Regions from separate parts of the Glutamicibacter sp. 363 genome, predicted to be linked through region 1. Evidence: riboswitches for the same ligand, from Rfam matches in the RefSeq annotation. Region 1 holds a riboswitch; each other region holds the start of a gene.
What was found. A riboswitch is a leader RNA that binds a small molecule or an ion and turns the genes downstream of it on or off. The one in region 1 is predicted to bind S-adenosylmethionine.

Region 2: linked by a shared signal. The riboswitch ahead of ACT3UA_RS04395 (hypothetical protein) and the one ahead of ACT3UA_RS15025 (ABC transporter ATP-binding protein) in region 1 are both predicted to bind S-adenosylmethionine.
Region 3: linked by a shared signal. The riboswitch ahead of ACT3UA_RS01880 (flavin reductase family protein) and the one ahead of ACT3UA_RS15025 (ABC transporter ATP-binding protein) in region 1 are both predicted to bind S-adenosylmethionine.

What each region holds. Positions count from the first base shown of each region.
Region 1 is NZ_JBQSYR010000026.1:30,004-33,261, forward strand. It holds gene ACT3UA_RS15020 (aliphatic sulfonate ABC transporter substrate-binding protein) at 1-517, opposite strand, end outside; gene ACT3UA_RS15025 (ABC transporter ATP-binding protein) at 580-1,392, opposite strand; SAM riboswitch class I at 1,398-1,505, opposite strand; SAM riboswitch class I at 1,771-1,870, shown strand; gene ACT3UA_RS15030 (acyl-CoA dehydrogenase) at 1,887-3,221, shown strand.
Region 2 is NZ_JBQSYR010000005.1:48,795-52,052, reverse strand. It holds gene ACT3UA_RS04405 (helix-turn-helix domain-containing protein) at 106-669, opposite strand; gene ACT3UA_RS04400 (DinB family protein) at 885-1,472, shown strand; SAM riboswitch class IV at 1,945-2,057, shown strand; gene ACT3UA_RS04395 (hypothetical protein) at 2,076-2,342, shown strand; gene ACT3UA_RS04390 (VIT1/CCC1 transporter family protein) at 2,405-3,258, shown strand, end outside.
Region 3 is NZ_JBQSYR010000002.1:69,303-72,560, reverse strand. It holds gene ACT3UA_RS01890 (AMP-binding protein) at 1-359, opposite strand, end outside; gene ACT3UA_RS01885 (PQQ-dependent sugar dehydrogenase) at 499-1,620, opposite strand; SAM riboswitch class IV at 1,854-1,970, shown strand; gene ACT3UA_RS01880 (flavin reductase family protein) at 2,077-2,577, shown strand; gene dnaB (replicative DNA helicase) at 3,232-3,258, shown strand, end outside.

The sequences.
Region 1 (3,258 bases):
TCTGCAAGGTGATGTCCGAATCGCTCAGACCGGCTTCGGCCAAGGATTGCAGCAAGAAGAAGTAGGGGTCGGTGCCCTTGGTGGCCGCGACCTGTTTGCCCTCAAGGTCCTTGACCGACTTGATATCCGAGTCCTCGTTCACCACTAGGGCGGACCATTCGGGCTGCGAATACAGCGAGATGGTCTTGATAGGTGAGCCGTTGGAGCGGGCCAGCAGTGCTGCCGAACCGGCGGTGGATCCCACATCCACGGCATCGGCGCGCAGCGCCTCGTTGGCCTTGTTCGAGCCGGCCGACTGGATCCATTCGACGCTGACCCCTTGTTCCTTAGCGGCGGCGTCCAGCCACCCCTTTTCTTTCAGGACCAGGCTCAGCGGATTGTAGGTGGCGAAGTCGATGGACAGCGTCTGGCCGTCGGCTGCGGCGTTCTCGCCCGCGCATCCGGTCAGCACCAGGGCCGAAATGCCAAGCGTTGCTACGGATAGTGCGGCGCGACGGGAAAAACGATTCGAGAGCATGGAAAATCCTTGATTTGTGCGAAGGGAAGGCCCGCGGGACCAAATGAGTGCGGTAGAAAGTGCTAGTGGTTCGTCGGATCAACGCCGAGCAGGCTCAGCAGCGCTGTGCGGTGGGCGACGAATTCGCTGCTCGTATGGCTGCGCGGGTGCGCCGCGGACAGGACTCGATCCTCGATCACAGTCGCCGAGGCCTGGCCCTCGGGTCGGCCCAGCACGACGATGCGGTCGGCGAGAGTCAGCGCCTCATCGACGTCGTGGGTCACCAGCAGCACGGTAGTCGGGAAAGACTTATGGATGGCCAGCAGCAGATCCTGCATTTTCATTCGGGTCAGCGCATCGAGCGCACCAAAGGGTTCGTCGAGAAGCAGGACGCCCGGGCGCCGGGCCAACGCGCGAGCAAGCGAAACCCGCTGAGCCATGCCCCCGGAAATTTCACGTGGGCGCAGATCTGCTGCGTGGCTCAAGCCGGTCAGCTCCAGCAGCTCGGCGATCAGCTGGCGCCCGGATTGCTTGTCGGTTCCCGGCGCAAGGCCGATGGACACGTTGTCTCGGACCGAGCGCCAAGGCAATAGCCGTGGTTCCTGGAATGCAACGGCGCACCGCTCATCTATCCCCGTCACGGCGCGGCTTCCGATGACCACCGACCCGGTGGAGGGGCGGTCCAGGCCGGAGGCCGCCCGCAAGAGAGTGGATTTGCCGCAACCGCTTGCGCCGAGAATTGCAACAATCTGGCCCGCTTCGAGGCGCAGATTCACGTCGCGAAGCACCGTGTTGCTTTCCTTCTTGGCGGTGAAAGTACGCGATAGCTCGAGGAACTCCACGTCGAGCGCCGTTGCGCTTTGGACGGTCTCGGGCAAGGCAAAGGCTGTAGTCATTTTCATCTCCATCGTTCCTGGCGGTAGCACCGGACACCGTTTGGTTTATTAACCGTGTGTGGTGGTTGCTGCGGCGTCACAGAGCCAGATCTCTTAGCCGCTCGGGATGGTTACACGACTATTACAGGCCTTCGAACGATTTCAATGCAAATCTTTCGTAACATGAAAAATATTCGATAGATGCGTCACATCATCGTGATGTTTCGATTTTTATTTCATCAATCGCGTATTTGGCCGAAAAATCGCTAAACGCTAGGTATTGCGTTCGACCTCGCTAGGCAAGTGCTGTCCTTGATGCATTTCAATCTCCATCCGCACACGACGAAATGTGACTAACCGGGTTGATGGCGATGTAAACCTCAGGCTACAAATGATTACGAACCATCCAGAGCGACCGAGAGATCTGGCTCGTCGACGTCGCAGCAACCACCCACCAAATATTGGCGCGGGACGGTGCTACAGCCAGGACCGATGGAAAGAATTGAGGACTTCCGATGTCATTTGGCGATCCCGCTGGCGACTTTAATGCGCTCAGCGACCCGTCTATTGCGGGTAGCGCGGTGGGGCTTGACGACCTTCCACAAGAACTTCCTACCCGGCAGCTGCTGAAGATCACCCCGGGCCCCGGCGCTGACGAGCAGTATGAACGGCTTGCCGGCATTTTCCGTCCGGTATTCGCGCAGATCGCCTCGGGTGCAAGAGAACGCGACCGGCAGCGGATCCTGCCATTTGAACAGGTTGGCTTGCTGAACCGCGAGCGCTTCGGTGCGCTGCGCCTGCCGGTCGCCGACGGCGGCCACGGGGCACGCTTGAGCGATGTCTTCCGGCTGCTCATCGAATTAGCCGAGGCGGACTCGCATGTGGCCCAGCTATGGCGCGCGCATATTGCCTTCGTGGAAAACGCGGTGCGCCTGGAAGATGCGCAGCTCCGCAGCAAATGGGTTGCCCGGATCAGCTCCGGGCAGATCGTGGGCAACGCCTACACCGAGGAAGGCGGCAACGCCCTCGGGTTGCTCAACACCAAGGTCACCGAGGAGGGGTCGCGCTGGCTGGTCAACGGGCGGAAGTTCTATTGCACCGGCACCATCTTCGCCGACTGGACCACCGTAGCGGTGGCGCACCCGCAACTCCCAGGGCGCCAGATCGCGGTAGTTTCCACCCAGCACAGCGGCGTGAAAATCCTCGATGACTGGGACGGTTTCGGCCAACAGCTCACCGGTACCGGCAGCACCGAATTCCACGAAGTTCCGGTGGACACCTTCATGCCGGAGGACCCCACGGATCCGGAAGCCGCGATCTTCCAACTCGTGCTCATGGCGGTACAGGCCGGAATCGGACGCGCGGCACTGAACGACCTGCGCTCCTCGGTGCAGGCGCGTACCCGCAGTTTCAGCACCGGCACCGGAGTTCCGGTGCACCGCGAACCGCAGGTATTGCAGCTCGTCGGCGAGGTCTCCGCCGAAATCTTCGCCGCGGAGTCCGTGGTCATGGGCGCGGTGCTGGAGGTCGAATCAGCCATGGCAGATGCGAACCTGAATGCCGAGGAGCGCTTTGCCGTGTGCGAACTGGCGGCCAACCGCGCCCAGACGATCGTGCAGCCGCTGGTCATCGGTGCGACCAGCAAGCTCTTCGACGCGCTGGGTGCATCCTCCACCCGCAATAGCTGCAATATGGACCGCCACTGGCGCAACGCCCGCACCATCGCGACGCACAATCCGGCGATCTACAAGGCGCGCATCGTGGGGGACTACGAGATCAACGGCGTGCAGCCCCAACGGCTGTCCGTCACCGGCACGGTAACCGGAGCAAACCGGTTCTCCGGCAGCTAGGCAACACTCTTCGAACACTGATTTTTAGACTTACCAG
Region 2 (3,258 bases), on a different contig from region 1:
AAAGTTGTTGACGCTATGTCAAGGATACGCTTTGGGCTTTGCCCGGCCGAAACCCGGCACGGACGGAAAACGCGCAAGCCCTTCAAAAGCGCAATGCGGTTTTGGTCAGAGCAACAGCGTCCAGGTCACTACGGCGGTCCGGTCCGAAGTATTTTCCCAACTGTGCGGCTCACGGCCCGGGAAGGTTACCGTATCGCCCGCTTGCAGTTCAATGCGGTCCTCGGGCAGAACCAAGGTAAATTCTCCGGAAATCACGTGCAGAACTTCCACCTTGCAATCCACCGAATACAGCTCGGCCTCCCCCGAGCCCTGCGGCGCGACCTCTGCCCTAATCATCTGCACCCGGGTCTCGGCGCGGGGAGTGACCAGCTGTTCGGTGATCCCCTGACCGCCCAAGGCGATTCGCGGTGCGTGCTCCAACCTGACCAATTTGGTTTCAGGTACAGAGAAGAGCTGCCCGACTTCTAAGCCCAATACTTCGCAGAGCCTAAGCAATGTCGATACCGACGGGCTAGTCAAGTCTCGCTCCACGCGAGACAAGAACCCCTTGGTCAGTCCGGACATTTCAGCCACCTGGTCGATGGTCATTCGTCGGGTTTGGCGTACCCCACGCAAACGGGCACCGATATTAATCGACGAGCCGGTGGGCTCTACGGGCAGTGTTTTCATGCTCTCCCACCATTTTGACACCGGCGCAGCCCTAGATTGGCAGCACCCGGCCTACAATTCCGCTAAACCAATCCGGTTCAGGTTCCTACACTGCGTCAGTTTACCAATAGGCAACGAGAACTGCGCCGAGCTCACGCTTCAGTCCTGAAGTCAGCAACCAATCCCTCAATGCGCCGGCGCTGTTTATTCAATCGCCAAGAAACTAGACTCGGCACATGGATACCGCTGGCAATCCGTCCTCCAAGAGGCTTCGGACCTACTTGAACGAGGCCCGCAACACCGTGCTCTGGAAGTGCCAGGGACTCTCCGAGGAGTTGGCCCGCCGCCCCATGACGGATACCGGAACCCACATGCTTGGTGTCATCTACCACCTAGCAATCACCGAATACGGTTATTTCGGCGAGTGCCTAGGTCGTGTGCCCAACGATCGGCATGTGCTTCAACTACTGCAAAGCGATGAACCGCAGATCGACTTCCTGCCTCCGGCCAGCTTCTCGGTAGAAGATGTTCTCGCGTTGTACCGAAAATCCATCGCATTTGCCGAACACGCGCTTGACGAATTGAACTTAGAATCCCCGGCAGAGGTCCCCTGGTGGTCCGTGCATCGGCATACCACCGTGGAGCATCTTATTGTTCATATGATCGCGGAGACCTCCCGGCATGCCGGGCATCTCGATATCGTTCGAGAGCTTCTCGACGGACAGGTAGGACTGCGCGAACAGGCGAGAAATATCCCTGGATTCAGCGCTGAGCAATGGAAGGAACAACGCTCCTCGCTGCAGCGAATCGCCGAGCAGTCCTAACAACGATTCTTCGCCAAATCTTGCTCATAGCTCTGGCAGGGCACCGCCTCTAACAGGCCGCATAGGCTCGCGCTAGCTCGGATGGCCCTGACCGAGCCCAGCGACTAGGAGCACCACCTGGTGAAACTGCCGGTCCGTAGCCTGGCGTTGGTCCCAACGGACCAGAGGCGTTGGACCTGAGCGGCATATTGCGCAGCGATACTCCCGCGCGGCTCGGGCAGGCCTGGCGGCATCGACGGCGGGTCGGGAGGGGAGCCACTTGCCGGAGATCGGTCACCGGGCCAGCCACCGGTAGTGCCCGATGTCCAGATCCCCGCCCGGCGACCTTCGCCTGCGCCAAGCGCAGGGTTCTTGTGGGCGCGGTCCGTGCACCTCCCGGTGCTCGGCTCTGCTTCCCATGAGGCCCGCGAGAGCCGAGTATGACGTCTCACTACGCATCCGGACAGCCCACGGGTGTAGCATCGTGGTGTTGCTTCACGAGATGCGGCGCCAAGCTCCGACTGGCCGCACACCAACCCCAGGTTCATGGGTGGTTCGGATGAAGAAGCGGTCCGTACTCCAACCGGCTACGGGCAAGAGCTCTTTTAAGGGTCCACGATAGTTATGGCTTCAAACGTCCTTCCCATTATTGACCTGCAAACCGGCCAGGTGCAGTTTCCGCTTCGCGGAGTCTGGGTCAGCTACTACGTCACCGACCCGCACCTGCTCACCCGATTGCTAGCCAGAACCGTGGGTCCGCCGAGCTTCGACAGGCAGCGCGAGGAACTTTCGGTATTCGTGGCAGCCCGAGGGCAAAACCCTGGCGCCGCTAAGGTATTTAGTCTTGCCAAATTCCCAGTGCTCGACTCACTCACTAAACTAGGGGGTTGAACCTAACCCGGATCATCTGCCCGTGAATGATCCAATTCTGCCGCAGGAGACTCATCCCCGTGATGGCCCCAACCTCAATTCCCGAACCATCCAAGGCGCAGATCCGCCGCTGGCGCCAGTACATGGCCGATGAGGTCGCCGAAGGTGCGATCTACCGTGAACTGGCCGAAAAGCGCACCGGACAAGAACGCCAGATTCTCCGTGGGCTAGCCGAAGCGGAAGAACGCCACGAAAATTACTGGCGCGCTAAGCTCGGTGAACACGTGCGCCCGGTCCGTCCGTCGATGCGGCGCACCATGTTGCGTTTCATGGCCCGGCATTTCGGTTCGGTGTTTGTCTTGGCGCTGGCCCAGCGTGCCGAAGGCAACTCTCCTTACGCCACCGATCAGGATGCCGCGCCGCAAATGGCCGCGGATGAGCAAGTGCATGAGGAAGTCATCCGTGCTTTGGCTACGGCCGGCAGATCCCGGCTGTCCGGCAACTTCCGAGCCGCGGTGTTCGGCGCAAATGACGGGCTCGTTTCGAATCTGGCCTTGGTCATGGGCATCGGCGCCACCGGTGTGGCCTCGTCCCTCGTGCTCTTCTCCGGAATTGCCGGCCTGCTGGCCGGCGCGCTGTCCATGGCTGCCGGGGAATTCGTGTCAGTCCGTTCCCAACGTGAGCTTCTCACCGCGTCGCGCCCTACCCAAGTCACGCTTTCTGCCGCCCGTGACCTCGATCTTGACGCCAATGAATTGGTGTTGATCTACAAAGCACGTGGCATGAACAATGAGGACGCCGAACACCGCGCGGCAGAACGCATGGGGCTGTTTACCTGCGATTGCAACCCCTCCTTCTCACTCCATCCAGAAGTTCGCAGCGCGGAACTGGAACGCGAACATGAGGAGCTTGGTTCGGCACCGGGAGCCGCCATTTC
Region 3 (3,258 bases), on a different contig from region 1:
TTCGCCAACAGTTCGGTATCGGCGAAGAGCAGCTTAGACTCGGAATGATCCATGATGTAGCGCAGTTCGTGTGCCGAGAGCCGGGTGTTCAGTGCGATCAGCACGCCCCCGGCCAGCGGTACCGCGTAGTGGGCCATGAGCATCTCGGGAGTATTCGGCGCCAGCACCGCGACGCGGTCCCCGGGCGCGATCCGGGCCTTGATGACCTGGGCGAAGCGTTGCACTCGCCGCTCGAATTCGGCGTAGCTGTAGCTGCGGGTCCCGTGGATCACCGCGGTCTTCGACGCATATACCTCGGCCGAACGCTGCAGGAATCGCAGGGGTGTGAGTTCCGAGTGGTTAGCCTGAGTCAAGACCATGTGTGCGATATCCTTCGATTCGTATCCGTGGTTTCCTTCAGCATACGTATGTGAGCTGAAACACTTGCGACCTTCATGGTGGCATGAACCTCAGGTTCAATCCAAGAAACGCGGTATCAATTCGTTCAGTGGCCGAAATTCAGCGCCGGGTGACAGTTCGGTCGAGGAGCGCCTCTGGAGAGATGCCGAGAATCCTGTCGTCACCCGCATGCGGGGTGCCGCGACCGTCGGTGTTGTTCGTCAGCACCCAGAGCTCGCCGGTCTCACTGGCCTTCACGTCTCTCAGGCGCCCGTGGTCACCTACGAGGAGCTCGGTGGAATCGTCGGGCGCGCTCAGCTCGACGGCTCGCAGGCGCTCCCCGCGCAGGTTGGCGATGTAGAGGACCCCGTCGTGGATGGCGATGCCGCTGGGGCTCGCGGACTGCGTGCTCCATTGCTGGATCGGGTCGCGGTATTCGGGATCTTCCGCAATGCCTTCGTACGCCGGCCAGCCGTAGTTGGCTCCGGGCTCGATAATGTTCAATTCATCCCAGCGGTTCTGCCCAAACTCGCTGGCATACATGGTTCCGTCGGGAGCCCAAGCGATACCCTGTGGATTGCGATGGCCGACACTGAATACCGGCGAACCGGGGAATGGGTTGTCGTCGGGGATCTCGCCCTGAATGGTCAGCCGCAGAATCTTTCCGCCTAGACTTTCCAGATCCTGAGCCGAGGCTTCATTTCCAGCGTCTCCCACGGTCGCATAGAGCATCGAATCCGGGCCGATGGCTAGACGCCCCCCGTTGTGGATTCCTGCCGATGGCAATTCGGACAGGATCGTCCGCGGTTGACTCAGCGCGAGCGCACCGCTTTCGCCGGAAAGCTCGAATCGCTGGATGCGATTGCCGTCTTCTGCGGTGGAGTATGCGAAAAGGTAGGGCTGTTGATAGGCCAGCCCAAGCAGTCCGCCTTCGCCACCATGGACCACGTCGTCCAGGCGGATGATCTGCCTGGTTTTGCCCGCTGAATCTATTTCCACGATCCGCCCCGAATCGCGTTCCGAAACGATCAGCGTATTTTCGGCGAAGGCCATGGACCAGGGGGCGGCTAGCTCGGCTGCGATACTTCGCGGTTCGGGCGACTTGGTATCGACTGCGCTGCTGCTTGACGTGGGGCCGGGGGAGCGCGGTGCTTCGGAGGCGCATCCGGTGAGCATCGCGGCGCAGGCGAGAATCCCAAGGAAAACGGTGATCTTCGGATTACCAGCTATTCGAGGCCGCATGGTTTCAGGCTAGCAAGATCCGTTCGCTATGCAAGAGGCTGGGCGCTTCGTATCGCACCGAAGGGGAGCGGTATCAGCGGGCCGCGCAGCCGCATCCGAACCCTCCGGTGATTGAATAAATTTCCAATGGACCCTCGAATACTTGTGGCTCATCGAATTTTGGGTTGAATATTTCGATTTGCGAAGCAATTTGTTTGACGCGCGGGAGCTTAGGCCAATATCGTTTTAATCAGAATCATGAGCGTCAGCTAAAGGCCCTGGCTAGCTGGCCGGCAACCCTCTATACGGTAGCGGGGTGCTCCAGGTGAAGATTCGGTGTCGCGCAACACCGCACGATACAAGTACCGCACATCGAGGCGTTAAACCTTCGACGGCGGGTAAGAGCAAGTCAAAGCTGCTTTAGCCTGCCGCCGACCGTCGCCGTACCGGTGGGCATGAAGCAAAGGAAGTCAAGGCATGTCTTTGAATCAGGAACTTGACGCACTGACGCTGCGCAAGGTTTTCGCCCAGCACCCATCGGGAATTGCCACTCTGTGCGCCGAAGTCAACGGGGAAAAGACGGGAATCGTCGCTTCCTCATTCACCGTAGGGGTTTCCTTGGAACCGGCGTTGGTGATGTTTGCCGTGCAGAAAACCTCGAACACTTGGCCGAAGCTGCGGGACGCAAATCGAATCGGCGTTTCGGTGCTCAGCGAGCGCAATGAAGGGGTCTGCGGGCAGATCGCTTCCAAGAGCGGAGATCGATTCCGCGGGGTGGACACCCACACCAGCGACGACGGCTCGTTGTTCATCCATGACTCAACGCTGTGGCTCGACACGACGATCTACAGTGAGGTTGAGGCCGGAGACCATTGGGTCATCCTGTTGCAGGTCCATGGCCATAAGGTCGCCGAGCATTTACCGTCGATTTTCCATGATTCACGATTTCACTCGTTACCAGTCCCGGAACTCGTCTAAATAGTTGTCGTCGCTTCGCGCCACCTGTCATTTTCGCTGACATGTGGCGCGCAGTCGTTTAACTGGCCCGGCGGGCTCGGACCGCGCGGGCGCGTTAAGTTCATATGACCGCAGAGGGGTGCTCTGCATCGAATTGTGGATTACTCGCCTCGAAGTTACGTTTCAGTAGCTTTTTGGAGCGGTGACTACCGCGTTCTTCACGAAGATTCTTTCCACAAAACTATCCACACCTCTGTGGATGGTACGTTGATAAGTCGTTGCAGCAGGTTGAAAACACCGGAATCCCGCGAGTTATGCTGTGGATAACGTCATTTGCGAAGGTTGACTCTACAAAGAAATTAACTTTCTATCCACAGGTGTGCAAACAACAAACTCCAAGTCAGATAGTCATTAGCGCAACTTAAGTGGGGTAATCCACAAGCTTCTCCCCAAGTCGCACACAGGGTCATCCACAGCTAGAGGGGGATTATCCACAGATCTTGTGGATAACAGAGTTTGCGGCTATGGATAAGAGACCTACTGTTGGCTTTGGGACTGATATATCCACAGGTACCGCCGACACGATAACGTCGGTTGGCGGTGACATGCTTGAGTGTTGCCATCATGGCACAAGGGTATTTCCCAGAGGGTCAATAGGGGATGGAAGTGTCAGTTATGAGCGCGGAGCCGGTCTACGAGAGT